3 regions of the Paenibacillus sp. FSL H8-0317 genome follow, and region 3 is predicted to be linked to each of the others. Evidence: riboswitches for the same ligand, from Rfam matches in the RefSeq annotation. Region 3 holds a riboswitch; each other region holds the start of a gene.
What was found. Region 3 has a riboswitch for thiamine pyrophosphate ahead of MHB43_RS04830 (ABC transporter ATP-binding protein). Riboswitches for the same ligand answer to the same signal wherever they lie in the genome.
Positions count from the first base shown of each region.

Region 1: another riboswitch for thiamine pyrophosphate. It lies ahead of thiC (phosphomethylpyrimidine synthase ThiC); the one in region 3 lies ahead of MHB43_RS04830 (ABC transporter ATP-binding protein).
Region 2: another riboswitch for thiamine pyrophosphate. It lies ahead of tenA (thiaminase II); the one in region 3 lies ahead of MHB43_RS04830 (ABC transporter ATP-binding protein).

Region 1 covers NZ_CP150294.1:755,135-765,861, reverse strand. Annotated here, with positions in the region: gene MHB43_RS03720 (ATP-binding protein) at 1-487, opposite strand, end outside; gene MHB43_RS03715 (response regulator transcription factor) at 480-1,175, opposite strand; gene MHB43_RS03710 (YafY family protein) at 1,260-2,210, shown strand; gene MHB43_RS03705 (zinc ribbon domain-containing protein) at 2,284-3,105, shown strand; gene MHB43_RS03700 (hypothetical protein) at 3,572-3,739, shown strand; gene MHB43_RS03695 (hypothetical protein) at 3,917-4,603, shown strand; gene thiC (phosphomethylpyrimidine synthase ThiC) at 4,987-6,771, opposite strand; TPP riboswitch at 7,197-7,310, opposite strand; gene MHB43_RS03685 (IclR family transcriptional regulator) at 7,459-8,202, opposite strand; gene MHB43_RS03680 (alpha/beta hydrolase) at 8,562-9,587, shown strand; gene MHB43_RS03675 (Fe-Mn family superoxide dismutase) at 9,741-10,727, shown strand, end outside.
Region 2 covers NZ_CP150294.1:3,836,199-3,846,925, forward strand. Annotated here, with positions in the region: gene MHB43_RS17025 (endo-1,4-beta-xylanase) at 1-1,985, shown strand, start outside; TPP riboswitch at 2,193-2,290, shown strand; gene tenA (thiaminase II) at 2,404-3,066, shown strand; gene MHB43_RS17035 (spore coat protein) at 3,231-3,527, opposite strand; gene MHB43_RS17040 (hypothetical protein) at 3,539-3,739, opposite strand; gene MHB43_RS17045 (zinc-dependent alcohol dehydrogenase) at 3,771-4,907, opposite strand; gene MHB43_RS17050 (spore coat protein) at 4,904-5,290, opposite strand; gene MHB43_RS17055 (hypothetical protein) at 5,302-5,544, opposite strand; gene MHB43_RS17060 (hypothetical protein) at 5,732-6,013, shown strand; gene MHB43_RS17065 (L-dopachrome tautomerase-related protein) at 6,264-7,349, shown strand; gene MHB43_RS17070 (CD3324 family protein) at 7,701-7,967, shown strand; gene MHB43_RS17075 (nucleotidyltransferase domain-containing protein) at 8,124-9,206, shown strand; gene MHB43_RS17080 (spore germination protein) at 9,656-10,727, shown strand, end outside.
Region 3 covers NZ_CP150294.1:1,038,569-1,049,295, reverse strand. Annotated here, with positions in the region: gene MHB43_RS04840 (pectate lyase) at 1-499, opposite strand, end outside; gene MHB43_RS04835 (radical SAM/SPASM domain-containing protein) at 848-1,723, opposite strand; TPP riboswitch at 1,939-2,041, shown strand; gene MHB43_RS04830 (ABC transporter ATP-binding protein) at 2,203-2,967, shown strand; gene MHB43_RS04825 (ABC transporter permease) at 2,957-3,787, shown strand; gene MHB43_RS04820 (ABC transporter substrate-binding protein) at 3,849-4,922, shown strand; partial or broken gene thiM (hydroxyethylthiazole kinase) at 5,116-5,937, shown strand; gene thiD (bifunctional hydroxymethylpyrimidine kinase/phosphomethylpyrimidine kinase) at 5,934-6,746, shown strand; gene thiE (thiamine phosphate synthase) at 6,746-7,411, shown strand; gene MHB43_RS04800 (MerR family transcriptional regulator) at 7,690-8,433, shown strand; gene MHB43_RS04795 (hypothetical protein) at 9,000-9,482, opposite strand; gene MHB43_RS04790 (deoxynucleoside kinase) at 9,810-10,466, opposite strand; gene MHB43_RS04785 (deoxynucleoside kinase) at 10,463-10,727, opposite strand, start outside.

The DNA.
Region 1 (10,727 bases), 280 kb from region 3:
CCAAATATCCAAGCACAGACGTCAGTGGTGTTCGCAGGTCATGTGCCAGATTGACAACAAGCTGGTCCTTACTATTTTCAGCAAAATCCCCACGTTCCACCGCTTCCCTTAACTTCTCACTTGCCAGGTTCACATCCTCCGCAATCGTACCTAACTCGTCCTTCGAGGAGATCTGCACACGATGCTGAAAGTCGCCATTGGCCAAATGTCTGATCCCTGTAGAAATGTCCTTGAAATACGTCGCGTAAGGCTTGGTAAACCAGAAGAAAAACAGAATAGCCAGTGGGATAAATAAAATCAGGAAGAAATAAATATCTCCGATACTTTTCATAAAATGACGATATTCAGCGAGCTGATCTTCTGCACGGACACCCGAATAATAGGCTTGCATAAGCTTATAAATCCCATAGGTAATTGCGCCAGAGGCAAGCATGCTTAACCCTAACAACATAATCATGGTTGTACGAAAACTTCTACGTTTAGTCATTAAACGTGTACCCCACACCCCAGATCGTTTTGATAAACTTGTTCTTGTTCACATCTTCTCCCAGCTTTTTACGCAGGGTCCGAATATGGACCATCACGGTATTCCCACTCTCGTAATAGGCTTCTCCCCATACCTGTTCAAAAATGCTTTCTGCACTGAACACCTGCTTGGGGTGGCTCGCGAGCAGATACAAAATGTCGAACTCCTTCGGTGTTAGTTCCACTGGTTTGCCGTAGAGTGTAACGCGATGTTGATCTGGCGTGATGATGAGCCCACCCTTCTCCAGAATGGACCTCTGAACAGGCGCAGACTGGCTGAATTGCAGAGAACGACGCAACTGAGAGTTGACCCGGGCAACAAGTTCCATCGGATTAAACGGTTTGGTCATATAATCGTCCGCGCCCATCACGAGTCCCGTAATTTTGTCCATATCTGACGTTTTGGCACTAAGAAAAATGATCGGTAAATGATGCTGCTCCCGAATTTTACGGGTCACCTCATACCCATCCATGCCGGGCATCATAATGTCCAGAATCGCCAAATCTATCGCCTGGGTCTGAACAGCTTGAACCGCCGCCTTCCCGTCAAAGGCCTTGATAGTGTGATATCCTTCTTTTTGTAGATGTAAAGCAACCAGATCAGCGATCTCAACTTCATCGTCTGCGATCAGAATCGTAATTCGCTTCATTGCTTATTCCACTCCTATGTGTGATGCTCAACAATATAACATATTTGAATCCAACAGATAAACCAATGAAAGGAATCCATACATATGAAACTGGAGCGTTTATTAGCCATCGTAGTGCTGCTAATCAATCGTGGACGGGTACAAGCTAAAGACTTGGCAGATATGTTCGAAGTATCGATCCGGACCATCTATCGGGATATCGATACATTGGGTCAAGCAGGCATCCCGGTGGTGACGTATCAGGGGGCAAGCGGCGGGATTGGTCTGGCAGAAGGCTACCGGCTGGATCGAAACGTATTAACAGACAAGGATCTCGCCTCTATCGTCACTGCACTGCGCAGTGTATCCACTTCCCATGCTAATGCGGCGCGAGAGCTTCTGGTCGAAAAACTCAGCAGTATCGTACCTGAATCCAAAAATGACGATTTTCAGGCCAATACCAATCGATTCATCGTGGATTATTCAACCTGGACGCATCCAGAAGCGCTGAAAATCAAGCTTGAACTTATCGAACAGGGTATGGATCAATTACGACCCGTAACCTTTACCTACTGCAGTGCGGAAGGTATCCAAACTCACCGAACTGCCGACCCTCATACCATCGTACTCAAGAAACATTCCTGGTATCTGTATGCTTTTTGCCACGAGCGGAATCAATTTCGCATGTTCAAGCTTGTGCGTATGCAAGATGTCACGCTTGCTAATGAGCAATTCGAGCGTAAAGTCATCAACCCACAGGACAGACCCTGGCAACAGGAATGGAGCCGTCCGGACAATCAAGCCAGGTTAACCTTGAAATTCCATCCTCGCGTCCGTCATATTGCGGAAGAATGGTTTGGGATCGAGAACGTCATGCCTGATGGGACTGGGTATTATATTAGCCAAGTTGCTTTTCCCGAGGATGGCTGGTTATATGGGTTCATCCTGGGCTTCGGCGCGGACGTTGAAGTATTGGAACCTCAGCATATTCGAGACGAGATCTGCCGTATCGCGGAGCAAATTGTACAAAATTATATCTCCCCGACTCAAACCTGACAGACAGCTGTCCAGTTCCTCCCCTTATACTTCAGATATATTCAATCTGTACATATATGAGGAGGAACTAATCATGAACGTCACTGTATGTCAAAGCTGCGGCATGCCGCTCACAACCCCTGCCCAATTCGGAACGGAAGCAGATGGAAGCACAACCCGTGAGTACTGTATTTATTGTTACAAAGAGGGCAAGTTTGAGCAGCCCGGTATGTCACTTGAAGGCATGACCGAGATGTGCACTGCTATTCTGAAGGACGAAGGCATGGATGAGGAATCCGCTCGTTCGATGCTGCGTAACCAGCTTCCTTTTTTGAAACGTTGGCGCACGAATACAACGGATCAACATGCTCAATCTCTTGCGGAAAACTCTACTACTGCTTCTGCTAACCCTGGTCAGGTAACAACAGATCATTCGTTCTCTGCCCAGCCCGTTCGTTATGTCACGCTCCCAGGCAAACGTCTTGCTGGCGTATCCGCCCGCACAACCAACGCCATTGAGATCAGTGGCAAAGGCTGTATTCAGGGACTCTGGAACAATTATTTTGCCTCAGATCACCTCCCTGCACCTGAAGCCGCCCGCTATGGCTGTTACACGGATTACTCCGATGGCATAACCGGTGAATACACCATACTGGTAGGGCATGAGGTCAGTCCGAACGAATCATTGCCTGAAGGATTGGACGACATTTTACTCCCTCCTGCAACTTACGCCGTATTCACTTCCAGAAAAGGACCGATGGCAGAGGTTGTTGGCGAAGCTTGGGGAGCCGTGTGGGCATGGGAGAAACAAAGCGATCGTACGTTCACCGGGGATTTTGAATTGTATGATGAACGCAGCCTGAATCCCGAAAGTGTACAAGTAGATATATACATCGCTATTCGTCAAAATAGATAAAACCAACACAATGCCACCTCATACAGGATCAAAGTTTCCTCGCATCCTTCTTCATATTACGCAAGCTGCCGGGTTCGCTCGGCAGTCTTTTTGTTATATCCGGAACTACATTACCACCTAAACAACCCGACCATGGTACCAAGTTAGTTAGCATGCTTTGCATCATTTAACCAGACAATATGCCTCATAAGCGGGTACCATTGACTTCCTTAAAATTGGGACTATTCACATAACAACCGATTCGATCCTCCCATATCAAACCTCTCATATCAGGTTCTTTACTCCTGAATTTTCCTAAAACCGTTTACATCTCCTTAAAACCGGGTAAAATCACTACAATCCAATTGGATTTATATTCTAAAATCATTTATTTCGTCTAACAAGTCATATGTACCTATATGTGCAGCTGGCAACATAACCAGTCGAAATACATAATTTAAAAAAATGCATTAAAGGAGGAACCAAGATGATCCGCATGCCTATTCAGCAAATGATCCCGTACCACCACCAATATCCGCGCAACACGGCGACCACTGCTCCTAAAAAGGAGAATGAGAACACTCAAGGTCTATCCTTTCATGAAATTCTGCAGCAAAAAATGGCGAAGAAAAATGCTTCTCCTTCCCTTAGATAAAATGGACACCGGACCCTATTCGAATCCGGTTATCGACCGTCTTTTCACGGCTTGGCGGAAGGGCGGTTATTGGCGTTGAGCAATAAACAACTGTACAGTCCTCAGTCATGTTTCTATAATGGTTTAAATATCTACAAGATCCATGACATATACGAACTGTAAAAGGGGACTTAGCACATGATCACCATTGGTTGTTTTCACGCTCATTATTCCAACATCGCCTTAATTGAAGAGACGCTTGCTCCTTATGAAGTTGAATTGGTCCATTACGTCGATCCAGGTCTGGACCGTCTTAAACATGACGCTGACTTTTCCGAGATCGTCATTCACCAGAAAGTAGCCCAGACGCTCCAATGGATCGCCGAGTGTCATGCCGATGCCATTCTGGTCACATGTACCCTCTTCGCGACAGTACTGGAGCAGGAAGCCACACAGGTCCCTGTGCCTGTGATCGGCATAGATGATCCGTTATTGCAGGAGATGCGGCGAGTACCAGGAGATTACATAATAGCATTCACCAACCCGGCAACTATTGAAGGAACGATGGCACGGGTGAATCAGGCATTACAGCAAGAGGATGAGAATGGGCAACTACACGTTGCCAAGACATCTCAGACGGATGCGGTGTGCATCCCTGGGACATTTGAGTTGATTATGCGTGGAGATCAGCAAGGGTATCTCGAAGCAGTACGTGAAGGATTACAGCAGATTGCTGAGCATTATCCGGGTAAAACGGTAGTGGCAGCCCAACTGTCTATGGCTCCCGCTGCTGCACAGGTTACAATAGATCGCGGTATTCCAATCCATAGCCCGCTGGCATTGCTTGCGGCGTATTTGGAGAAGAATATAGGCGTGGCTCGATAATAGTAGCGGATTTGGAGTGAAGTAACAGGTTCTATCTGAACTATGCAACTATGAACTCACTTACTTAGTAACACCACAAATTAACGAGGTGAACTAATATGCGTTTCCTCTATATTGTTTTACTGTTTATAGTAGGTTTTTCCTGTTCCGCATTTCTATACGGAGGATCACCAAAACTCAGTGACGCTCTTTTATTCGTTATCGCAGGAATTCTGTATAAAATATGGACCACACACAGTCACAAAGCTAATTCTGATAAAGGCTGAGTACGGTTAAGAATACACACATGACATAACACTAAAAAAAGCCGTTCTTCTCTGCAATGACAGAGAGAAACGGCTTTATCTCTATTTCAGACTGCCCAGCTTGCGCTGTATCAGCGCCTAGGAACGTGTCCGATATTCCTCGGCCTTTTCCTGCATCCCGGCAGCTACAGCCTCATTCTCGGACAATCCTTTATCCGCGGCAAAGGCCCGAATGTCCTGCGTGATGCGCATGCTACAGAACTTTGGTCCGCACATCGAGCAGAAATGAGCTTCTTTGGCCCCTTCTGCCGGCAGTGTCTCATCATGGTAGGACAGCGCACGTTCAGGGTCCAGTGACAGGTTAAACTGGTCACGCCAGCGGAACTCGAAACGTGCCTTGGATAATGCGTCATCGCGGCGCTGGGCACGCGGATGTCCCTTCGCCAGATCGGCAGCGTGGGCCGCGATCTTGTAGGCGATGACCCCTTCCCGCACATCATCCTTGTTGGGCAGGCCCAAATGTTCTTTTGGCGTAACATAACAGAGCATGGACGTGCCAAACCAGCCAATCATGGCCGCACCAATGGCGGATGTGATGTGATCGTAACCCGGGGCAATGTCGGTCGTCAGCGGCCCCAGCGTATAGAACGGTGCTTCTTTACAGATCTCCATCTGCAAGTCCACATTCTCCTTGATCTTATGCATCGGCACATGCCCTGGACCTTCGATCATCACCTGCACATCATGCTTCCATGCGATCTGCGTCAGTTCCCCGAGCGTAGCCAGTTCCGCCATCTGTGCTTCATCGTTGGCATCGTAGATACTGCCTGGACGAAGCCCATCTCCCAGTGAAAATGCCACATCATACCTTTTCATAATCTCGCAGATTTCTTCAAAATGAGTGTACAAAAAATTCTCCTGATGATGCGCAAGGCACCATGCTGCCATAATGGACCCACCGCGAGACACAATGCCTGTCATCCGCTTGGCCGTCATCGGGATATATCGCAACAGTACACCTGCATGAATCGTAAAGTAGTCCACGCCCTGCTCTGCCTGCTCAATGAGTGTGTCACGGTACAACTCCCAGGTCAGCGCTTCCGCTTCGCCATTCACCTTCTCCAGCGCCTGATACAGCGGTACCGTACCAATCGGCACAGGTGAATTGCGGATAATCCATTCCCGGGTGGTATGAATGTTTTTGCCTGTGGACAGATCCATTACGGTATCCGATCCCCAGCGTACCGCCCAGGCCATCTTCTCGACCTCTTCCTCGATGGAAGAAGATACAGCAGAGTTGCCAATGTTGGCATTGATCTTCACATGAAAATGACGACCGATCAACATCGGCTCACTCTCCGGGTGATTGATGTTAGACGGCAGGATGGCCCGTCCACTCGCCAGCTCCTGCCGTACAAATTCCGGTTCCACGCCCTCACGAATGGCGGCAAACTCCATCTCTGCCGTAATGACTCCTTGCCTCGCGTAGTGCATCTGGGTCACACAGCGTCCTGGCTGTGCCCGCATTGGTTTGCCACGTAATCCGGGGTACTCTTCGCCGCCAGCTCTCTTCCCTCCGGGCTTCAGTCCGTTATCCTCCGGTTTAACCGTACGGCCCTGATAAGCTTCCACATCGCCGCGCTCTGTGATCCAACGGGTGCGCAGGGATGGCAGACCTGCACGGATATCCGCATGAAATGCGGGATCGGTCATGGGGCCGCTCGTATCGTAGACACGCAGCGGTTCGTTATGCTCCACCCCTTGGGGAGTATTCGTGTCATGAAGGGCTATCTCACGCTCCGGTACAGCAATGTCCGGCCGTGAGCCCTGAATGTAGACTTTGCGGCTGCCCGGAAAGGGCTGAACCCGTCCGGCCGCGCTTGTTTCCTTTTCCACCTGCTGACCGTTATGTTCCTGTTCCATCGCTTGTTGTCCCGTTTGATTTCCTGCACTCATGTCGCTTGTCTCCTCCTCATTGTTCGTTCGCTTGGTTTTGGGTTGGCATCATCATTAGCTCGCTTACGTACCTGTCCCAAATCATGCGCAATGCAGAGAAGAAAGAGCGATCCTACACCAGACCAGGGGAGACATTATTTATGTACAGTTCACAACAGGCCGAAGGCTGCCGCAGATCATGGATCTTTGGTGACTTCTCTCTCATCATCCAAACCCACTTTCGCAGGTTATTGAAAAAGAAGCCCATAGAATCCTCGCTATATCGCCTGTTCACTGTATATAAAAAAGCCGGTCCCCGAAGGAACCGACTTTTAATGTCCATCACCAATAATGCACCTTTATGCGGCTCCTTAACGGAGCCCTACAAGGGTCACATCATGTGGTGGTTGTGGTCATATCGCCGATTACTTCCCTACGCTGGTATGATCCAGATCAGGTGCAAAGGGTCCGGAATCTCATGCGATTCCGTCTCAGTCCGGACAGTTCGGACTCCCCCAGTAACGTTAACAAGTTGCGGCATACACATGCCGCAGTTCATATTCAATGATGCTGGCCCCGCTGGGCCGTCCATAACAGAGTAGCGCAACCGGAACATAAAAACAACCTTTATATTCCAGAACACCAACTCAATTGGAGAAAAACCTTACCTCAACATCAGGATAACATGAGCCCCATCTGCGTAGCAGCTTCCTTTAGCACAGGTGCGTATTCATGCAATGTCTCCTGTGAGAGTCGGCTGACAGGCCCTGAGACCGAGAGTGCGGCTGCAATATTGCCTCTGCGATCCATAATCGGTACCGATACCGCGGCAGCTCCCGGCTCACGTTCCTCATAACTCGTCGCATATCCGTTATCCCGAATGTCTACCATTTGCGCCAAATACACCGCTGGATCGATAAATACCGGCCATTCAGGACCATTCATCAATTCTTCACGATCCTCGTCCGTGGCAAACGCCATCAGGACTTTGCTGGAAGCGCCCACAGACAGCGGCAGTCTAACACCAACGGGAGCAACTCGGCGAATCGCCTGATCACTTTGCACAGCCTGAATCCGAATCCGTTCACTGCCATCACGCAGGTACAGACTCACGGTCTCCCCCAATCGATCCCTCAGTCGCTCCATCGCAGGCAGCAGCAGAATAGCGGGATCATCACTGCGGGACATATGAGCTGACAGCTCCCAGATTCGGATGCCAAGTCGGTACTTCTCTGTTGCTGCATCGCGAATTACGAACCCTCGATCCTCCAGCGTAGCCATCAAACGGTGAACTGTACTTTTGTGCAGGCCGATCTGGCTGGCAATTTCGGTGAGTCCCAGATCACTGCGTGTGGTAAAACATAATAATATATCCAGCGCCCGCTCCACAGCCCGGACGGTTAACTTGCGATCTTCCATGGCATAATGCCCTCCTCATGTTTCATCACATGAAACTTGGTTACATAAATTATATGAGAAACGGTCTCATCTGTAAACCAAAAAGAGCCAAAATCGAAATAGGCCAACGTGCAAATTTTTCCTTTTTATAAGACTTAATCCCCTGTAATTTACACACTAAGGTAATGTTACCCATATATCTTAAGAACTATATAACAATTGCGTAACAAATGCCCTCAATCAATTGACTTTGACTATATTGGAACATACGATAAAGATATATTACATTAAGATATCGCTCTGAAGCAGGCTCTGAAATCGACGCAATTCTCTTTACATGTCGTTGTTATCTTCAACTGAACTTCAAAGGAGGGGCATTCATGTATCCAACATCCCAGAGCGAAGCCCCGCTGCAAACAAAAGTGTCCGATCTGCCCTCTTCCCTATCACCGAGGCTGATTCGGTTCAAACATATTATCGTAGCGTTGCTGCTCTCCGTTGTATTTTTTCTACTGTTTTGTTTTATTGCACTGCATGGTTACATCGCATGGGTATTATCCAATCCAACGGTAGCGCCGGTCTTCTCCAATCCAATGCAGGCCAAGAACATGAAGTACGAAGACATCACGTTCCCGGCAGCAGATGGCAGCCGGACGATGCAGGGATGGTATATACCTGCTGACAATGCTGCAAGCAAAACGATTATTTTCAGTCACGGCTATGGTGCCAATCGTGAAGAAACATGGGTACCCATGTATGACCTGGCACACTATGCCCATCAACTTGGGTTCAACGTGGTCATGTTCGATTATGGCTTCGCCTCGCAGGTGAACAAAGCCGTAGCCACAGGTGGCAAAGCTGAGTCACAGCAATTGCTGGGTGCCATCCAGTTCGCCAAGCAGCGAGGTGCGCAGGAACTGGTTGTCTGGGGTTTCTCCATGGGTGCCGGTACGGCGCTTCAAACCGGACTGATTACCCAGGAAGTGGATGCGATGATTCTGGACAGTACGTTCCTGCTTGAGCCGGATACGCTGTACCACAACATTCATAACCAGATCGATCTCCCGCGTCAGCCTACACTCGAGATCATGAATCTGTTATTCCCTGTTCTGAATGGTACCGGATTACAACAGATTCCATACCAGGAAGTGAAAAAGGAAGATTATCCGTTCCCGATTTTCTTCATCCATGGCACAGAGGACGAGAAGGCGCCTTATCCAATTGCGGAGCAACTCGCCGCCAACCAGACCAATCCGTACTCCGATGAATGGATTGTCCAGGATGCGCATCATGAGTTGATCTTCCGGGAGCATCCAAAGGAATATCTGCGCCGTGTCTCAACTTTCCTGAGTCATGTAACGAAAACAAGCAGTGACGATGTACAGAACACGAATAGTGGAGAATAACCAAATTCCAATCATCCGATTTTTTTCCAGAGCCCTCAGGGGCTCTTTTTTTTTGCACTCATAGGACAACAAGCTCGCGGAATATACTCTTGGGACGCATGAACAGACGGTCTGCATGCAATGAATTTCATCTGAAGGAGGTTCAAAATAAAGATGAACTGGTATGGATATGGTCACCTGCTGCCTCTGCGGACATTGGAGGAAATCCGTTTCTGGAAAGAGCAGGAGAAAGAACATACACTCGTCATTCATGCCCTGGTTCCTGATCTGGAGCCCCCATACGTCAAGCTACTGGAGGAATGGGAGGTTACCTTTGCAAACAGTGAGCGAGTAGCCAATCAGCTTTTAAAACAACTATTGCCTGGAACCCATCCGCCTGCTCCCTACATGGTTCGTTGTATCGATCAACTTGTGTTGGCAGCTCGGCAGCAATCGAGAGAGTTCATCAAACAGCTATACGTTCTTCTGGAGCAAAGTGCTGCTGTGCAAGCTGTTCCGCTTGCCAAAGTACTCATTCTGCATTTTATCCGCGAGTCGGAGTATTTTCTGGGCGTATTGGATACACTTGGCCAACCTGGCATCTTGCGCGAAACGGATTCGGAGCCATCACTTTTTCTGGAAAATGCGCTGCATACGTCAGGGCCAGGAAGCATCCATCGCCAAGCTTCAGAAGCTCCAACTTCTCCGGAGGGGAATGTAAATGCACCTGCCGCATCAGCTCAGATCCAATCCGCAACCGTTCAACCGCCTTCTACCGGAACAACTCAAGCCACACCCAGCTCTACAGCACCTCCTGTAAAAGAAAAGCCGGTTCCCATTGGAGGACACACACTGCCTCCCCTTCCCTATGCGTACAATGCGCTGGAGCCACATATTGATGAGCTGACGATGCGTATCCATCATGACAAACACCATCAATCTTATGTGGACGGACTAAATGTAGCAGAGAAGAAGCTGGCGGAATCGCGAAAAAAGAATAACTTTGAACTCATCAAACATTGGGAACGTGAACTCGCCTTCAACGGGGCAGGCCACTACCTGCATACGATCTTCTGGACAATTATGAACCCTGCTGGCGGCGGTAAACCTTCCGGTATGCTGGCGGAGCAAATCAAGCGGGATTTCGGAAGTTATGAAGCG
Region 2 (10,727 bases), 2.8 Mb from region 3:
GACAACTTCTCACAAAGCACTTTAACAGCTTGACCGCAACCTATGAGATGAAACCGAAGTACATGTCTCCTTCCGAGGGTGTTTATGAGTTCGAGGCAGCCGATCAATATGTTCAGTTCGCCGAGGAGCATGGTATGGGCGTACGCGCACATGCGTTGTTGTGGCATATTGATGCAGCAGAGTGGATGTTCAAAGATCCTCAGGGTAACCCTGCGAGTCGAGAATTACTGCTTGCCCGGATTCAGGATTACGTTGAAACCGTCATGACCCGATACAAAGGTAAGATCTATGCCTGGGATGTGGTAAACGAGGCGATTGCGGATAGCAATGGTGATGCCAACGGTTTACGTAAAAGTCCCTTTTATGAACTAATCGGTCCGGATTACATTGAGAAAACCTATGAATTCGCTCGTGCAGCAGATCCGAATGCCAAATTATATTACAACGAATACTTCACGGAAGTCCCTGAGAAAAGAGAGCATATGTTTCAGTTGGTCAAACGACTGAAAGATAAGGGGCTTATCGATGGTGTGGGTTTGCAATCCCACTATAACCTGGAATCCCCTCCCATCAAGGAAATTGAAAAAACGATCAACATGTTCGCCGAACTTGGATTGGATATTCAGATCACGGAACTGGATGTGGATAGCGGAATTCCATTTGGTGAAGAGATGTCGGATGAAGTTGCGGTAAAACAGGCGTATCGATATAAGGAACTGTTGGATTTGTACCAAAAACACAAAGATCACATCTCTTCAGTTACCTTATGGGGACTCCAAGATGAGAAGTCTTACAACAACCAGGCTATGCTGTTTGATTCAGCCCTGAAGGCCAAAAAAGCATACTGGGGGCTCGTGGATGAATCAGGCTTGCCTGTTTTGACACAGAGAGCCGTCTCACTTTCGGGTAAACCGGATATCAAAAAACATTCACAAGATCCACTCTGGAACAAAGCGGTGTCTACTCCACTGAAGGGCGACTCTTCGGGATCAGCCAGTTTCCGCACCTTATGGGATCAAAGTAACCTGTATATCCTTGTGGATGTTCAGGATGCGAAGGCAGATGTGAACGACAGAGTAGATATCTTTGTTGATCTCAATAATGGCAAGACCACTTCATATGAAGCAGATGACCGACACGTAATCATTAAGCGGTCGGGCAAAGCTGAGGGCGTGGAGCAGCGTTCATATCGTGTACGCGAGACCAAAGCAGGATATCAGGTTGAATTGTCCATTCCGTGGGGTGGTATCCAAGTCGGATCAGAATATGAAGCCGGATTGGATATCCGTGTGACTGATGGCGGTTCAAGTGGGACACAACCTTATAATCCAATGTACTGGAATGATCGAACACAATCTCAGGAACAGGATACAAGCAAATACGGCGTGATTCAGCTTGCCCCTATGCCCAAATCTGCACAAGCTGTACAAGGGATTGTTCAGATTGATGGGAAGAAAGACACATCATGGAATAAGGCTGTACCATTTGAAGTAAAACGGTTGAATGAGAACGAAGGTGCAGAGGCAGTCGCTCGGGCAATGTGGACAGGTGAGTATCTATACCTGCTGATCGACGTCACTGATCCAAACATCATCACAGATAACATCAACCCATGGGATCAGGATTCGGTTGAGATTTTCCTGGACGAGAATCACCAGCGCACACCGTATTTTCAATATGATGATGCCCAGTTCAGAATCAGTGCAGACAATGTGGGAACCTTTGCAGGGGGTGCCTCACCCGGACGCCTTGTAAGTGCTGTGAAGAAAACAAATAAAGGATATCTCGTAGAAGCCCGAATCCAGTTACATTCACTGACGCCCAAAGCAGGAAATGTTCTCGGTTTCGATCTTCAAATTAACGACAACCAGGGCGGAGGTAAACAGAACGTAGCCAAATGGAATGCTACGACCAATGAGAGCTGGAGAAACACTTCCCAGTACGGAATACTCACTTTTGTCGGAAAGAACAAGCTCGGGCATTAAACCATCAACAATAATTGTAAGAATAGAAACCATCATAACAGTGGATAAAACTCAACCATTGTTGTGATGGTTTTCATCATTTAAAGACGTCACTCAAGCTGATGAGGCGTGATACAATCTGCCTTGACTGTATTAAACAGCCCTTGATATACTAAATGGATGTTATTTTATTCTTTTATGGGGATAAGAAAGTAATCAACTACATACAACCGTTTGCGAGGGAGCCTTAACCGGCTGAGAGGGTGTTAAACCGACCTTACCTGATTTGGATAATGCCAACGTAGGGATGCAACGATGAAACACTGTACTTGGGTAGCTCATGCGAACCCTCTTGTTTTAGTGTATTTGTCTGCGAAACATCCTATGGATGTTTCGTTTTTTTGTTTTTAAATACGTACATTATGAATTGGAGGAACATATGTTGACTATTTCAGAGAGACTATATCGGGCGGCACAGCCTGTGTGGAAGGAATGTCTTGAGCATCCCTTTGTGAAAGGAATCGGAGATGGTTCCTTACCGGTTGAACAATTTCGTTATTATTTGTTGCAAGACTACTTGTACCTGTTCGATTATGCCCGCGTATTTGCACTGGGTATCGTCAAGTCGCACGACCCCAAATTGATGCAGTTTTTTAGTAAAAATGTAGATAACATCCTGAATGGCGAAATGAAAATTCATCGATCTTATATGGAACGACTAGGGATTACAGAGGATCATGTTTTTCAGGTAAAACCTGCACTAAAAAATGCAGCCTATACTAACTATATGCTCTCTGTTTCCCATGCGGGTGGCATAGCAGAAGTACTTGTATCCATTTTGGCCTGCTCATGGAGCTATGCGGAGATTGGTCAAGCCCTTGCTCAAAAACCAGGTGCAGTTGATCATCCTTTTTATGGAGAGTGGATCACAGGATATGCTTCCTCTGAATACAACAGTAACAATCAATCCCTTGTGACGTTAACGGATAAGCTATTAGAGGGGTGTAGCGAGGGAACGTACCAACGGATGGAAGATATTTTCGTGATGTGCAGTCGCTTTGAGCTTGATTTTTGGGAGATGTCATGGAGGCTGGAGCTTTGAGTTCAATGGTAGTTAATTCAATTTAGAGAGCAGCGTCCATAAACAATAAGAGGGCATAAAAGTTCGTATTGAAGAGGGAGGTTATCCCCCCTTGCTTCATACGAGCTTTCGTTTGTTACCTTTTGTTTCTCTCGTGGAGCTGCAACGATACCGAAAAAAGGGTGTCAGGACGGAATGTTCATAGCAGTTTGAATATTTTTCAGATCGAGCTGAATTTGCTCTGCAATATGGTAAGGGTGGTATAAGCCATGCTGCACCATGTAATTTGATATCTTTTCATGAGAGTCTATGGCTTCATCGAGCTGTTTCATCAAAATTTGTTTGATTTCGGGGGTGGCACATTCGGTCACAGCCATGGCGTAGTTTCTGACGCTGCTCTTGGCGTTCATCAAAAAATCCATTGCAATCACGTCATCGGTCAGCGTATTAAGACCAGTCATGTGTTCTAATATTGGGTTCATTTTTTTATCTCCTATACAGTCGCTTTAGACAGCACTCCACCGAGCTCCTGAAGCTGCTGTTGTGATAATATCGCATCTTGTTTCAAAATTTGTTTGAGCTCCGGGTCGGTTACCAGAGCTTGCATCGTCTTACATTTAGTCATGCAAACCGTCTTGAACGCAGCTATTTCATGCACCTCGAGCATCTCATGCAAAGCGTAAGTGGAATTCATTCAGATTGTCCTCCCGTGTATCTACTCATATTTAAGGCTTTAAGATGACTTTAATGCAATCGTCCGTTTTTGTATCGAACACTTCATAGCCCCGCTTGGCCTCGCTGAGCGGAATGACGTGCGTAACAATGTCCCCAGGGTTCACTTTGCCAGACGTCACCAACTCGTACATGTATGGCATGTAGTGAATGACCGGAGCTTGTCCGGAACGGATATTCACGTTTCGCTGCATGATGTCACCGAGTGGGAATCCGTTATAACGTCCGCCGTATACCCCAGTGACTTGAATGGTACCACCTTTGCGGACAGCCTGAGATGCAATGATAAATGCGCTCATGGTGCCGCCTTGCAGTTTCATACCGCTGGCTAGAAATTCAAGATCGCTCATCTTGCCGTCCATTCCTACCGCATCAATCACAACATCGGCGCCGCCTTTGGTCATTTCTTTGAGAGTGTTCCCAATATTCTTATCCTGTTCGAAGTTTACGATTTCCACATTGTTCGTTCGCTTTGCATGCTTTAAGCGGTAATCGACATAGTCGACGGCTATGACCCGCTTAGCACCTTTCAGCCAGCAGAACTTCTGGGCCAGGAGTCCGACCGGACCGCAGCCGAGCACGATGACTGTATCACCATTCTTAACGCCGGCGTTATCTACGCTCCAGAATGCTGTCGTCATGGCATCGGCGATCAAACTTAGCTTTTCGTCCGGTTGTTCGCAGTTCTCAGGGATCTTAAAATGGGTAAAATTAGCAAATGGGACCCGTAAATACTCGGCTTGCCCGCCGGGATATCCGCCGGTCGTTCCGGAGTAGCCGAAATAAGCGCCCATATCCCCGTGCTCGTTGGAATTGTCACATTGGCTTTCCAGCTGATTTTTGCAAAAAAAGCATTCTCCGCATGCGATGTTAAACGGAATGATCACACGGTCGCCTTTTTTTACCTTGGTCACGCCAGGACCTACTTCTTCTACGATCCCCATCGGCTCATGTCCGATGACATAGTTCTCCTGAAGGTTAGGGATCATCCCGTGAATCAGATGAAGGTCAGAACCGCAAATGGCGGTACTGGTGATCTTTACGATCATATCGTCCGGTTTCACAATCTTCGCATCCGGCACCTCTTTGACCACAACATTTTTAACCCCTTGATACGTTACCGCCTTCATGCTTTATGTCCTCCAATATGCTCATCTGGGGTCCGATCAAACATCCCTTTACGTGACGTATCTCCCGGGAACAGATTCATCTGCCCGATCATCACCGTATTTTTCGCCGAAAGCTGATCGAGTTGGTACTGTTCGTTCAGCTCATAAGGATGAAACCATTTTTTGCGAATCATGAGCTCCGAGATTTCTTGGTGCATTGCAATCCCCTGCTTAAGATGAGTATGCAGCAGGGCTCTTACATCCGGTGAAGCCGTTTCCGTCAGGGCGATGGACATATTACGTACCCCCTCCTTGGCACGAAGAAGGAAGTCCATGGCAAAAGTCATATCTGCCATTTCCGGCATATTCAATGAATTAATCGGATCTAAATAATCGGTATTCATCTGAGTTCCCCTTAATGTGTTATAGGTGTCGGATTATTCGGAACGGGTGCTTGAAAAGGAGCTCTTGCGTAGATTGCTTGCAGCTCAGCGATCTGTTGTATGGATTGAATTACGTCTTTCTGCATTAATGCTTTTAGCTCTTGGTCAAAGACCAGGCCTTGCATAAGTTTCGACTTAGCGATGCAGAGCGTTTTGAAGTTTAACGCTTCATGCAGTTCCATCGATTCGTGCGGCGCTAGCGTTGGATTAGCCATTCAGAAATGATCCCCTCCTTTTTCATCAAGATTAGATTTTCCAATGCATCGGATCTTATACTAATATGGATCACCGGAGAGGTAAGTTCCGAATATTCCCATCAGTCGCAGGGATATAAACAAAATCTCAATCCCATACTTATTTCTGTCTAAATGAATGATTTTACTGAAGGAAGGAGAAGTCACGGTGCCCAATAAAAACAAAATTGATCTAGCAACCGAAAACGCAAGAAAACCGGCAGAAGATGCACTTAACTCGAGTGGTAGTAATACGCTAGAGCAGCATGCATCTAACGCGGTTTCTGAGGTGCAGACGGCTTTAAATCAGGCAATAAGCTTGTTAAGTGAATCTAATGCAACAAATTCACAAGCGTTGGAGATTGCCAGGCAGCAATTGACCCGAGCAGAGGAATTTTTAGATCAAAAGCTAACTTCAGCAAACGCATTACGTCTGCCGGACCAACAATAAAACGGTTTTGGTACAGATAAGCTTGGCAGAGTTTTGCATTGACGATCGGAGGAAGCATTTTTCCTAGCACATGTAGTCACCGTCAACATGCTTCGGCTTACGCCGAAGTTTCTTGTATTTTTAGATGTATCGGACATTTTCAAAATCGAGGTTGAAAAAGAATGATTAAGGGCCAGGCATTAGAAAAAGTCTCGAACATAATTATAGGTAATATCTATTCAACTATGTTGAGGAGGACATCATACAGCCTATGTTACCTATGGAAGAATATTTTGGTAAGTTAGAACTCGTTCATTCCTTTTACGGGGCTATGCCTACAGGCGTTAGTGTATCCGAAACCGGGCGTATCTTTATTTGCTTTCCAAAATGGGGAGATGACGTTAGATTTACGGTAGCGGAAATTGTTGAGGGTCAGATGCAACCTTATCCTAATGTAGAAACGAATTTGATCAACCCATTAAATATTGTTATGTCCTTCATCAGTGTTCAAAGTGTTGTTGCAGATGGAAGGGGGACCCTGTGGGTACTGGACACGGCTGCACCAAATTTTTCTGAGCCAATTAAAGGAGGGGCAAAATTAGTCGCGGTAGATTTAGAAACAAATACAATTAGAAAAGTATATACATTTGCAGATGATGTAGTCTTGCCGACAACGTATCTAAATGATGTCCGATTTGACTTTCGTGTAGGAAAAGCAGGTTACGCATATATAACGGATTCTTCTTCCAATGGGCCAGGCGCTATTATCGTCGTAAATTTAGAAAACGGAAATGCGTATAGACGGTTGCATGGAGCAAGCTCGACCTCACCCGATCCATATTTTGTGCCAAAAGTGGAAGGTAAAATTTTGATGAATCGAAACGCGGATGGTTCGACATCTCCCTTTCGATTGGCCTCTGATGGTATAGCCATTTCCCCTGATGGAAAAATGTTATTCTATTGTCCATTAACCAGTCGCCAGCTATACTCGATCTCAACAGAATCGTTAAGAGACAGAACGATACCGGATTTTAAGTTAAGTGATCTTGTGCAGTATTGGGGAGAGAAGGGTGCATCTGATGGGATGATCACGGACGCAAAAGGAAACGTTTATGCTGGAGATTATGAAAACGATAGTATTCGAAAGATATTGCCAAATGGAATCATGGAAACCATCGCTCATGATCCCCGAGTTTTATGGCCAGATACGTTTTCTATTGGTCCGGATCAATACTTATATGTAATTGTGAACCAATTACATAGGCAGGCGAGATTTCATTATGGAAGAGACCTGCGACAAAAACCTTATAGTTTACTACGTATAAAAGTTGATGAATTACCGGCTCCTACCTTTTGATATACATCCCATTTTTAAAGTGGATTTTTATTTACGTAGAAATGTATTTTATTTTTTTATACATGATCCAGTAAGCGTACAACCCTGTCAGCTCAAAAAGACATGATTAAACATTTTAACAACAAGCCCTGATATAATAAGCAAATAGCAACTATCTATTTTCTATGGAGGTGAGGCTATTGAAAACAATCGGGGTAGGATTCTTACATGCACAGCTCTATGCAAAGCCAGTGAAGGATATGGCAATGCTTTGCATAGAGCGCGGGAATAAACACATTGCCAACGACGAATCGTAATATTCTACGAACTGGCTTTGCACCTTATTGATCTATTAAATAAGGAGTGAGGCGCATGAAATATTCAAAAGCCGAATCTATTTTTCCGGAAGAATTGTTACGTATCATACAAGAATACGTTCAAGGGGAATTGGTTTATATCCCAAAGCCCAAAGAGGCACACCTAAAATGGGGCGAGAAAACAGAGAGCAAGAGCAGGGTCTCTGCTCGAAACGCTGAGATTAAATCCTTATTCCACAATGGAGTCAGAATAGAGGAGTTGGCGGGTCGGTATTTCTTGTCCTGCGAAAGCATAAAGAAAATAGTCTATACAAAGAACTAATGAAATCCGCTAACTCGTCGTTTCGACGGTTTAGCGGATTTTGTGCAAAGATGACTTAAATCAACTTATGCATAGTAACCGTACCTCTAAGTCGATAGACTCAAGTTAAGGTTGTTGTGATGAAGGACGGCCGGATCATACAAAGAGGTGTAACGAATGAACGAAATCATAAAGAAGAAGCTGCTGGACAAAAATGAACTGCTCATTAACATGGTGATTGAACGCGTAAAAAGAGATTTTCTAGAGGATATCGCCATTATTGGGCTTACTGGTTCATTTAGCACCGGTGACTTTCACGAGAAGAGCGATCTTGATTTAATTATCATTAATAATACAGAAAAGGGATGGGAAATATCCGACTGCTTCATCTTGGACGACGTTGGGTATGACATCTATTGCACGCCATGGGATTCAAGAATACAAGAGCAATCCACCTTGGAGAGTCCAAACGTATCGAGCTTAACCGAGCTCAAAGTACTCTACTATGCTAAGCCTGAGGATTTGGAAAAATTGAACGACTTCCAGCAAAAAGCTCTTGATGCACTTGCGAACCCGATAGGAGAAGTGTGTCTTAATCGAGCAAATAAATGGATTGATCTGGCTAAGCAAGCATACAGCGATACGATGCTTAGTGAAGATATCGGTTCAGTGAGATATGCATCTGCTGAGGTTCTGTATAATCTAGTCAATGCCTTGGTGAGTATGAATAACACGTGCATCAAACGAGGGATCAAGCGATATTTGGAAGAGAAACGCTTGTTTCGCTATGTTCCGGATGATCTCGAACCCTTATACATGTCAATCATTGAAGCTCATACCATTGAAGATATCCGAATAGCATCTTTTAATATGTTAAGCAGTGTTACGAGGTTGCATAGAACGATGTGTGATAACTTCATTGTTAAACCGGCTCCGTCCTTTGATAATCTGAGGGGGACATACGAAGAATTGTGGTGCAACTACCGCAATAAAATTTTGAACAGTGTTATAACGAACAATGCTTCCTACGTCTTTCTTTCGGCCTTTGGAGCACATGGGTATCTTGATGAAATGGCTGTAGAGAAAGGAACTCAGAAATTTGATCTTATGCAGTACTTTGATGCAAGCAATCTACCAGTTATAAAAGAGAAGTTCCTTGAAGTGATGGACGAATATCTAGACGAGTATAATAAGGTCGGCAGAGAAGTCGAACGTTTTACAACCTACGAGCAACTATATGCCCATTATATGAATCACTGACCTTACATTCATTTATAAGTCCGCGGAGACGGGACTGTAATTGAAGGTAAAACAACGTTAGAGGTTGCGAAGTCAGCAGGGGATAAAGAGGTTGAAATTATTAAATGAAGAAGTTAGGTGCAACTCTAGTAGTTCCAATCAGGGTATTCGAAGCACCTAATGCGAAAGCCAACAGAATTAAAACCAACAGTTGTAGCAACTAAAAAAATATTAATCGTTAATTTATTGACCTCAGCTCGCTTTACCGGCTGAGGTTTTTTCATATGCATTGAAAAAAAAACAGATTACCACATGCATTCTCACCGAATAAAAGAATCCCGATCCCGATTTACCCTCATTCTCAAACATGATGAGGCTTAGTATACACATTGCCGGTCGTATGATTTTTCGATTACAGGACAAGATATTAACCTTATCACCATTTTATTACTTTGATAAAGGAGAAGACCATGGTTGAAAAATACGAGCCTCAAATGAAAAATCATCAAAAGTCTACATGGCTTGATGATTTAAAACAGATATTAAACCATATGGAAGATGCCGAAATCATTGAGCACAAAATAGGTACGAGTGCTTCAGTCCATCTTTTATTTATAAAAACGTTAATAGATCAAGAGCGTTTAAACGAGGCGATTATTCAGCCACTTCATCAATCAGGCGGAAATTCGCTTTCTTCATGCATAATCAATTCTGATGTTTCAGAAGTTATATCGATCGAAGATGCTGGGCAAAAAATAATGCAAGGATATATTCTTCTATACGATTCAGTCAACGATCAATGGCTAGGCATACAGTTGGAAAATCCTCTTGGCCGGGCAATTGAACCTTCCCAAACGGAAACTGTTATATATGGAGCGAAAGATAGCTTCAGCGAACAAATCGATAATAACATTACAATGTTGCGCAGACGTTTGCCTATAACGACATTAAAAACGGAAAGCTTCACTATCGGATCACTGAGTAAAACAAAAGTTGTGTTAATGTACATAGACGGAATAATTAATCCGGAATTTGTTTCGATTGCAAGAGAGAAAATTGAAAGTGTGGATTTCGATCAGTTTTTAGACTCCGCACAGCTTGCAGCTTTTATTGAAGATCATAACCATACGGTCTTTCCCCAGTTTCTACAAACGGATCGGCCGGATGCCTGCGCCTTCGCCTTAGGTGAGGGTAAGCTGACTTTATTAGTCTCCAATTCACCGTTTGCTTTAATTTGTCCCATTACATTATTCCATCTATTCCAATCACCAGAAGACTACTTCCTTCGTTGGCCGGTAGCCAGTTTTTTACGTTTAATGAGGTATGGAAGTTTTATTATTTCTTTGACGATGATTCCTTTTTATGTTGCGTTAACGACATTTCATTACCAAATGGTTCCGCTGCCGATTCTCTTCGTATTATTGGAATCGAGAAGCAAATTGCCCTTTACTCCGTTTGTGGAAGGAATTTTCATGATCGTAACGCTGGAAATCATCAAAGAAGCAAGTTTGCGAATGCCGACCAAAACCAGTCAAACTCTAG
Region 3 (10,727 bases):
TAACTGCGAAGGAAGTTCCACCATTTTGACGAACCAGCTTGCCAATATCATCTGCACGGAAATTTTTGATGTTAATTGTTCCAGCTGCATTCATCTGGAACACTTTATCATAAGCCTTATACGCTGCCCCACCGGTAATGTTAACCGTTCCGGCAGACTTCAATGTCAGTGCATCCTCGCCCACGTCTTGCCAGACCACATTCGATATATTACAGTTGCCATAACAGTGAACACCATCAGCAGCTGGTGATCCGATATTTACATTTTTGAGCGTAGCCCCTGCCTCCAGACGGAAGACTGGCTTCTGATTTTCTGCTTGAGATCCGTCGCCCAGTGTGGAAGGATTGGCTACAAATGTTTTACCTTGACCGTCATAGGTCGTACCCTTTGGAACAACAATGGTTGAATTTACAACCGTAGGCGCAGCCGCAGCCGGAACGGCACCAAATATAGAAGCAACCAAACCAGCGGACAGTAACAACGTCAACATTTTTTTCATAACTTTATTCCTCCCTTATTCTCTCGTTATTTGGTATTGTACAAGCCTGAGCTTGTACTGGAAGATCGTCAGAGGTGCACCTCTGTCCGACCCACAACCTAATCCTACCAAATAAGGAAGGTAACTAGAATAATCATTAGATCAGATATATCATGACATCGCACAATCCCTGTCATATCGGCATTTTTTGCATGCTAGGTCTCTCAAGCAATATGCTGATATCAACCTCTGGTATGCTCATTTGTAACGTATGTACCCCTCACTTAATCCCCGATCACAAAGAAAGACCACTGCATTTGTCTCCAAATGTGTGATCTTGAATGGCTTCTGGCTTGCTGATATAAGATATCAGGCTCCAAATCTCTGACGATAACCGCACTTTCGACATAACTCTTCCACAGCTTCGCGTTTGGAGAAGCCATATACCAGATTGTTCGCTCGCTCACCCTCAATAATCTCCGAGAATGACTTCTCGTGCACATTACCCAGGTTAATCACACCCTCGCCATCGAGACAGCATGGAACCACCGTTCCATCCACAAGCACAGCTGCCTGACCACGCAATGCATGGCAGAAGCCTTTGCCGTCATCTTCAGGTGCATCCAGACTTGGCCACTGGAACTCATGGTCCTGATTCAGGTATACATTCGGGGCAATTTTGACCCCGCTGCCTGGAACTACTTTTTCCTCAATGCGGAAGTCCAGATTGAACTCACGTTCCAATACTTCAAGGGTCTCGCGATTTCGATTCATCTGAGCATTTGTGAAGTTATCCTGCGTCAGATTCCACAGTCGGAATGAGATGATGACATTGTGCTTAACGGCCTCGTGTACAAAGGACAAAATATGACGCAGGTATCCGTCACGGTCTGTTGAACCTTCATGCCCATCGAAGCTGTGCAGGGAGAAATTCATCTGCCGCAGCGCCGGTTTGCCAAGCAATTTATGCTGAGTCTTGGGCAATAGTGTACCATTCGTTGTAATGTTCACCTTGAGTCCCTTCTCATGTGCGGAATCGAGCAACAGATCTATTTTGGGATGCAACAAGGGTTCGCCTTTGACATGTAGATAAATATGATTGGTGTGTGGTTTAACTTGTTCCAGTATATTGTTGAAGACTTCAGGGTCAATGAATCCTTTGGCACGTTGTGTCTGCGGACAGAAGCTGCATGCCAGATTGCAGATACTTGTGATCTCAATATATACTTTTTTGAACGTTTTCAACTCGGGTCCCCATTCTGCTTCGGAGGGAGCAATCCCACCTGCATTTGTGATCCAGCCAATATGCGCCATCCCTATTATATCGGGTTCATGAGCCAAGGTAAATTGTTCAGTTGTTCAGGTCTGACTCCAAATTCATCTCAAGAATTCCATCAAGCTGCCTCTTTACAGTTCATGTTCGAGTGATATATGCTGAACACATAACTGCATATCTTGAACTTTTGCACTAGGGGAGCCTTACGGCTGAGACGAATATGACTATTCGGACCCTTTGAACCTGATCTGGATCATACCAGCGGAGGGAAGTGGAGCGGCCTTTTAGTAAGCGGAATTTTATCATGTATATGTGAAGATAAACTGCGGATCTAACTTACAGACCCACTCATTTCTCCGGAAATGGGTGGGTCTTTTTTGTTTCTTTTGGCAGAGTGCAAGATGCGGTTGTTATTCCAGCAGTCTGACATCAAGGGGGTGAGAATCAGATGAATAACCATGTAACCATTCACAACATAAGCTTTGCTTTTCCCGATAAAAAGTATTCCCCCGTGCTCTCCAATGTGTCGCTTCAGGTTCAACAAGGAGAATTTGTCTCGCTCATCGGCTCCAGCGGATCAGGTAAAAGCACGTTCTTCAAGCTGCTCGCAGGCTTGCATGAGCCAACCGTTGGCACCATCGATATAGCTGATGTACCGCAAGGACAACGGCTCGGACGAGTCGCTTATATGCCGCAGAAAGATCTGCTGTTATCCTGGCGAACCGTCATGGAGAACTGCATGCTGCCTGCCGAGTTGGCACCAGGCCGACAGGACAAGGACAAGTTACGGGCCAACATTCTAGCTGGGTTGGCAAGGTTCGGCCTGTCGGGTTATGAACAGGCCTATCCAGATGAGTTATCCGGCGGCATGCGGCAGCGGGTGGCATTGCTTCGTACCTTGCTTACAGGCGGGCAGCTCATGTTGCTGGATGAACCCTTCGGTGCACTCGACGCCTTAACCAAACGAGAAATGCATCGCTGGTTGCTGGAGCTGTGGGAGGGCTTTGGCCAAACCGTATTGTTTATTACACATGACATTGAGGAAGCCCTGCTGTTAAGTGACCGTATCATTCTGTTAACTCCAGGAGGGCAAGGTCAGCAGTTGCGGGAGATGACGGTTCCTTTACCACGCCCAAGGCATTCGGACATGATCTACGAACCGGCTCTCGTGCAGATGAGACAACAACTGGAGGAACAATTGCATGCAAAGTGATAGAGCTGAGGTTAGCGTCTGGACGTGGTGTTTTAAGTGGCTCTCGAGGTCGTTTTCCCAATATGGTTTGTTTATTGTTCTCATGCTCTTTTCACTGGCGATCTGGGAAACGTTTGTGCGTATGGGATGGGTACCCTCCTTCATCATTCCTGCACCCACAGCCATCATAGGTTCACTGGTTGAGCATCGCCGTCTGCTGTTGACCATCCATCTGCCTGCTACCTTTATGGAGGTTATTGTTGGTTTTGGCTTGTCCATAGTGACTGGAATTACGCTAGCAACAGGCATGCATATGAACCCGTCGATTGAAAAAGCCTTGTATCCTTTCATCGTGATCAGTCAGACCATACCGCTGATTGCCTTGTCCCCCGTATTTATCTTGTGGTTTGGTTACACGTTGTGGAGCAAAGTCGCGGTGGTGTTCTTAATCGCATTCTTCCCCATTGTGGTCAGTACCTACGATGGACTCCGCCAAGGCGATCCAGAGCAGCGTGAACTGCTGCTCACCATGGGAGCCAGCAAGTGGGATATTTTTTGCAAACTCCAGATTCCACTGGCACTTCCCTCTTTTTTCTCAGGGCTAAAGATGTCTGTGGTGTACTGCGTGGTTGGTGCAACGATTGGGGAATGGCTTGGTGGCAGCAAAGGTCTCGGATACTTCAGCCGCCGCATGTCCAGCAACATGAACACGGATGCGATGTTTGCCGCTATTGTGCTGTTATCCCTGCTGGGGATCGTTTTGTTTGTACTGATTGCCTGGCTAGAGAAACGGTTTAGCATACGGCGGCATGGACATGGAGGCAAAAGAAAAGTTGGATAATACTTAGACAGGAATTAGATGTAAATACAAATCAAAACGATGAAATGAGGATCTTCAATTTATGAATAACAAAGGTATATACTCCCTGCTTCCCATCATGCTCATTAGCCTTTTGCTGATCATTAGCGGATGCAGCACCACGAATACTAGCAAAAACACGCCAACAACAGATTCTGCAACTAATGCACAGCAAACAGATCCGTCTGCAACCGAACCAACATCAAACGCCAAAGATAAACTGTCCATCATGCTCGACTGGTACCCGAATGCAGTACACTCCTTCATCTATGTGGCTCAGGAAAAAGGGTACTTCGCAGATCAGGGTCTGGATGTCGAAATTCAGATGCCTGCGGATACCAATGATTCACTCAAACTTGTTGCTGCCGGTAAAATTGATCTGGCTCTAAGCTACCAGCCCCAAATCTTACTCGCGCGTGGCGAGAACATTCCTGTACGATCCATTGCTGCTGTTGTTCGGCATCCACTTGTGCATCTGTTGACCGAAGCAAATGGCAACGTGAGTTCACCCAAAGATCTTGAAGGAAAAACTGTCGGTTATTCTTCGATTCCGCTGTATGAAGCGATGGTTCGTACGATGATCAGCCACGATGGTGGCAATCCCGACAACATGAATCTGGTTGACGTTGGGTTTGATCTGATTCCTTCGCTGGCTTCCGGACAGGCGGATGCAATTATGGGTGGTTTTATTAACCATGAGCAATTGATTCTGGAGAAAGAAGGACATGCCATGAAATCAATCAACCCTGTCGATTATGGTGTGCCTGATTATTATGAATTGGTCCTGACTGCGAGTGAGGCTGGCATTGAAGCGAAAAAAGATCAGCTTACCCGGTTCGTCAAAGCGATCCAGGAAGGACAAAAATATGTAACGGAGCATCCAGATGAAGCCTTGAATATTCTGCTCGCTCATGAGAATGAAACGTCTCCGCTTGACCCGGAGATCGAAACCAAAAGCCTGGCTATTTTAATGCCACTTATGAATGAGGAAGGTCAACCGTTTGGTCGGCAGGAAATGGAGTCGTGGGAGAATGTACGTGCATGGCTCGTTGAAAAGGATTTGATTGCTGAATCGGTGAAAGCCAAGGATGCTTTTATTAATCTGCAAGGAGAGTAAATAAAGGAGTGCAAGGTGAATGAAGGAAAAGTGACTGAACGCAAAGGGGATGAAAGCAAAGCTATATGCGCCTTAATATCTCTGGAATAGAGCATGGAGCGAGTCCTAACGAATCTGAGATACGCTATATCCGAATAAACAGCCGTTTACAGCTTTTTGGTCAAAGGATTCAGGAAAGCATACAAAACAAGGAGGAAATTATATGTCTTATCTGGAACGTGTTCGTACACAAAACCCGTTGGTACACAATATCACCAACCTTGTCGTGGCTCCCTTTACAGCCAATGGTCTGCTCGCACTTGGTGCGTCCCCTTTTATGGCCTATGCTCATGAAGAGGTCGCTGATGTCGCCAAGATGTCAGGTGCCGTGGTACTTAACATTGGTACACTCGATGACAAAGTCGTTCAGGCGATCCGATTAGCTGGTCAATCAGCTAATGCACATCACGTGCCTGTTGTGCTCGATCCCGTCGGCGCAGGCGCAACCACTTATCGCACGGAAACCGTGCAGATGCTCGTTCGTGAACTTCGTCTCACAGTACTGCGCGGCAATGTGGCAGAGGTCGCCAATGTCATCGGTGAGAGTTGGAGTATTAAAGGTGTGGACGCAGGATCAGGTGAGGGCGACCGAATCGGCATTGCGGAGCGGGCAGCGCATAAACTTGGCTGTGTCGTGGTCATTACCGGAAAAGAAGATATCATTACTGATGGACAATCCACATTCCTCACGAGTAATGGTCATGCCCTGCTCACTCAGGTCACAGGTGCTGGCTGTTTACTCAGTTCGGTGATTGGTGCTTTTACAGCCATAGCGGAATCAGGAGCCGATCTTCTAGGCAGTGTTGTTGAAGCGCTCGCGTTTTATGGTGTAGCAGCTGAACTGGCAGCAGAGCGGACAGCTCATCAGGGGCCGGGCAGCTTCCAGATTGAATTGTTGAATCAACTGGCACAAGTAACACCAGACCTCTTGGTAGGATGCGCACAAATCCGTCAGATCCGTGGAGGTGCAGTATGAGCATTGCTCAAGCGCTAACCATTGCAGGTTCTGATAACGGGGGCGGCGCAGGAATTCAGGCCGATCTGAAAACATTCCAAGAGCTTGGCGTATACGGCATGACCGTTATCACGGCTATTGCTGCCCAAAATACAACAGGTGTACAGGGCGTCTTTCCCATCCCTTACGATGGTATTGCCCAGCAATTGGACTCGACCGGCGAAGACTTTCAACCAACCGCAACAAAGACCGGCATGTTATATAGTGCCGAGATTATTCGTCTAGTGGCTGAGAAATGGCAGCAATACCGTTGGTCGAATCTGGTTATCGACCCTGTGATGGTAGCCAAAGGCGGTGCCCCCCTGCTCCAACAGGAAGCTGTACAGGCGTTGGTTACGGAGCTGTTGCCCCATGCCCTGATCACAACACCTAATATACCGGAAGCGGAACTGCTTACCGGAATGTCTATCACGAATCTGAGTCAGCGAGAAGAAGCCGCAAGACAGATTGTACAGATGGGTTCAACGTATGCTTTGGTCAAAGGTGGTCATGATGAAGGAAGTGGCATGATCGTGGATGTGCTCTACGATGGGCAGTCTTTTCATTATCTGGAGAATGTTCGTGTGGTAACACGTCATACACACGGAACAGGATGCACATACTCTGCTGCGATCACCGCAGAGTTAGCCAAGGGTTCACCTGTTCTGGCTGCCGTTACGACCGCGCGAGCATTCATTCAGGCAGCCATCGAAGATGAGCTGGGGATTGGGGCCGGACATGGGCCGACAAATCATTTTGCGTATCAGCGCAGACAGCGGGGTGAGCAGTGATGCGCCCGTGGGAAGCAGAAGCGGTGCGACGCGCGATGCAGGTGTATTTGGTGATGGGCAGCGTCAATACAACGCAAGACCCGGTGGAAGTGCTGCGCCAGTCCATTGCTGGCGGCATCACGCTGTTCCAGTTCCGTGAAAAGGGAACTGGTGCCCTGATTGGCGAAGCTCGCATTACGCTTGCGATGCGGCTTCGCGAGGTGTGCAGCCAGCACGGGGTCCCGTTCATCGTGAACGATGATGTGGAGCTGGCTGTAGCGGTGGAGGCCGACGGCATGCATGTCGGCCAAGAAGATGCGGACGCGGCGCTGGTACGCGCCCGCATTGGAGATGGGCGGATGCTTGGCGTATCCGCCCACTCTGTGGAAGAGGCGCGCCGTGCGGTGCAGGCGGGCGCCCACTACCTTGGCGTCGGGCCCATGTACCCGACGCGCTCCAAAGCGGATGCCCACGCTGTGCTGGGCCCCGCAGGGGTGGCGGAACTGCGCGCCGCAGGCATCGCAGTTCCGATTGTGGGTATCGGCGGCATTACGCCCGATACCACGGCCGCCGTGATGGCGGCTGGAGCCGACGGCGTAGCCGTCATCTCCGCCATCGCGGGCGCGGCCGATGTGCGCGCAGCGGCTGCGCAGTTCGCTGCGGCAGTGCGCGGGATGCAGGCGTAGCCCTGCTCTCCCTGCACTGCCAGCCTCGTGGGCTGCACCGCCTACATGGTGCAGCCACAACCGCTCGTTCTCCTCTCCATAACAGAGGAGCCTCCCCCCTGCGGTGCGGCAATCTATGTCTTCGACTTAGAAGCGCATCCGCTCCCCTACAGTGACTGAGTCACCAATCCATGATCAAGATGCAGCTTCCATGCTTGCATCTTGTTTTCTCATTTTCAACGGTTGACTCTCACGTAACGTGACACTGTACAATCGGTGTTGTAAGGAGGTTTTCACACATGGCCATGAAAGTTAAGGAAGTTGCAGAGCTTGCCTCGATCAGTGTGCGCACACTGCATCACTATGATGAGATCGGACTATTAACCCCGGACGAAGTGACTTCTGCCGGGTATCGATTATATTCAGATGCCAACCTGGAACGGTTGCAGCAGATATTGTTTTTCAAGGAACTCGACTTCTCTCTGAAGGAGATCAAAAACATTATAACCAACCCCTCCTTCAATCCGGAAGAAGCTCTTAATATGCATCGACTTATACTGCTGGAGAAACGCCAACGCTTGGACCAGATGATTGCTACCATTGATAGAACGGTTTTACACGTGAGAGGAGAAATTAAAATGACAGCCAAAGAACAATTCGAAGGATTTGATTTTAGCCAGAATCCGTATGAACAAGAAGCGCGGGAACGTTGGGGAGACCATGCCGTCGATCACGCAAATCAGAAGCTGCACAGTAAATCAACCACAGATCAGAAGGCTCTATCCGATCAAATGAACGAAATCTACAAACATCTGGCTGCACTTCGTCACACAGAACCAGCATCTGCGGAGGCACAGGCTGGCATCAAAGAGTGGTACACCTGCCTAAACCAGATGGGAAGCTACTCGCCTGAAGCCTTCAGAGGACTTGGTCAGATGTACGTGGAAGATGAACGCTTCACGCGTAATATTGATCAGTTTGGCGATGGTTTGGCAGTATTTATGAGAGATGCCATGGCTGTATTTGCTGACCAAAACAAATAATATAGCCCTGTCTTCAACCACATACAGTATTATTCAACTCTCATTGCCGTCCAGATGTGGACTGTAAAAGATAGTCTGGAAGTTAACCCCCTGTCCTGTAAAAGGTAAAAATATTCTCGTCATCAGCTTTATTCGCTTTAAATGACATGACCCTTCGGATATTTGAACCTACCTCCTGGAGTGACCCTATCTTTCTTGTGATTAACCTTATGAACATGTTGGATATTATACTAGGGTTATGTGGTAAGTAATTTTAATCGATTCGTGTTGTTGCAAAAGTTATGAGCCGTATCCCACCTACTAGCTGGTAAATACACAAAAGGGACGTACACCCTCAGGCGTATCGTCCCTTTTATGTATGCAAGTAACTCAGCCGCAATGTGAACAAGCCTAACTGCTGCTCACTCTGAGTACTTTATGAATATCTTTTAAAGTAGATGCTTTACTACGTTTCTTCTGCTCCCAGTCCTTCGATATAACCGTTTCACCAGATGCTTAGGATGATGAGTTAAGTTTCGTCTGTCAAACGTTCTTCATTTTGCTACCAAGCGTACACCGCTATCCGATTAAGCTCTTGGTGCGTGATCCGATGAAGATGCATCCGTAGCTAGACTGGTTCTCGCCATACGGCCAGGAATCTGCCATGCAGATACAATCGCAAGCACGATGAATAATAAATCAATCGGTTGACTGAAATAGTCCTGGAAGGTTTCCACAAACGCACTGATCATCTCGCTATCAAACACGAGTTCCATCACGCTTACATCACCAAACAGTTCGGAAGTAAAATAAACCACCGTCAGATATTTACCCAGCAAAATGCCTACGAGAGCAAACAGTACGGCAATAATCTTATGTACTGTCGCAATTCGTTTATTGGAGAACAACACAACTGCGTAGCCCGTGAGCACTCCAATCAAAATCGCAATTAATCCCACCTCATACTCGGTCATTGCAGCAATAGCTGCCCATACGATGCCTCCCAGAATAGCTCCAATTAAGCCACCAATGATCGGCATACCGATTTTAACTCCTTGTTTCTCTTCCACGTTGTCTTTCCCTCCTGAGTCATGCATATGCTTCTTTTCCAGAATTCACCTTTCCTATGAAACCACAAAATGTCCTATTATTCAACATTTTTCTACTTTTGGTGACCATGATTTATATAATAGAAAAGATATATTAAACATCCATTTCCTTATTCACTCGAATATATCCTCTTAGTTTTGTCTACATTCATCTCATCATCATTCCCTTGGCACATAAAAAAACATCCCTCCAACAGCATAATAGCCGTAGAAGGGATGTTATCCATATCTGTATCATAAATATAACCAATGTAACCCAGAAAAATACATTGTAAAACTCGCTCTATCTTACCTTTGCACTTCCTTGGAAGGCTGAATGACAGCTGCAATCTGTGCCAAAATGGCATCCACCGATGCTGGATCATGCACATCATACTCATCAATGTTCAGACGCAGCACAGGGCAAGCCGTAAACTGATCAATCCACACGGAATAGCGCTCGTGCATGTGCTCCCAGTACGAACGATCCGTCTGAATCTCCATCTCACGTCCACGTTCCGTAATACGGTTTAAAATCGAAGGCAGACTGCCTTCCAGATAGATCAGCACATCTGGATGTGGGAAATAAGGTGTCATCACCATCGCTTCAAACAAACTGCTATATGTCTCGAAATCGGTAGCAGACATGGTTCCTTGATCCGCATGCATCTGTGCAAATATGCCTGTATCTTCATAGATGGAACGATCCTGTACGAATCCTCCACCCAGTTCAAAAATCTTCTTCTGTTCCTTGAAGCGCTCTGCCAGGAAATAAATCTGCAGATGGAAGCTCCAACGCTCAAAGTCATGATAGAACTTCTCCAAATATGGATTATGATCAACTTGCTCCAGAGAGGTCTTGAAATTCAAACGCTGTGCAAGTGCAGCTGTTAACGTGGATTTACCCACTCCAACCGTACCTGCTACCGTAATTAATGCATTCGATGGAATGCCATAGTTATTCATATGATATACTCCTTTACCTGATTAACAATCTGCCTGAAGTGCTCAGGATGTTCGACAAAATCGAGTTGCTCCGCATTGACTTTAATGATTACTGGTGGATTTGAGCTATTCGCCAGATGATCCATGCCTGTTTTGTAATCGACGATCAGTTGTTCCATATATGCCGGGTCCATATCCTGCTCAAATGAGCGTCCACGCTTGTTAATGCGGTACATCAACGTATCGAGTTCAGCTTCAATATAGAGCACCAGATTGGGCTTT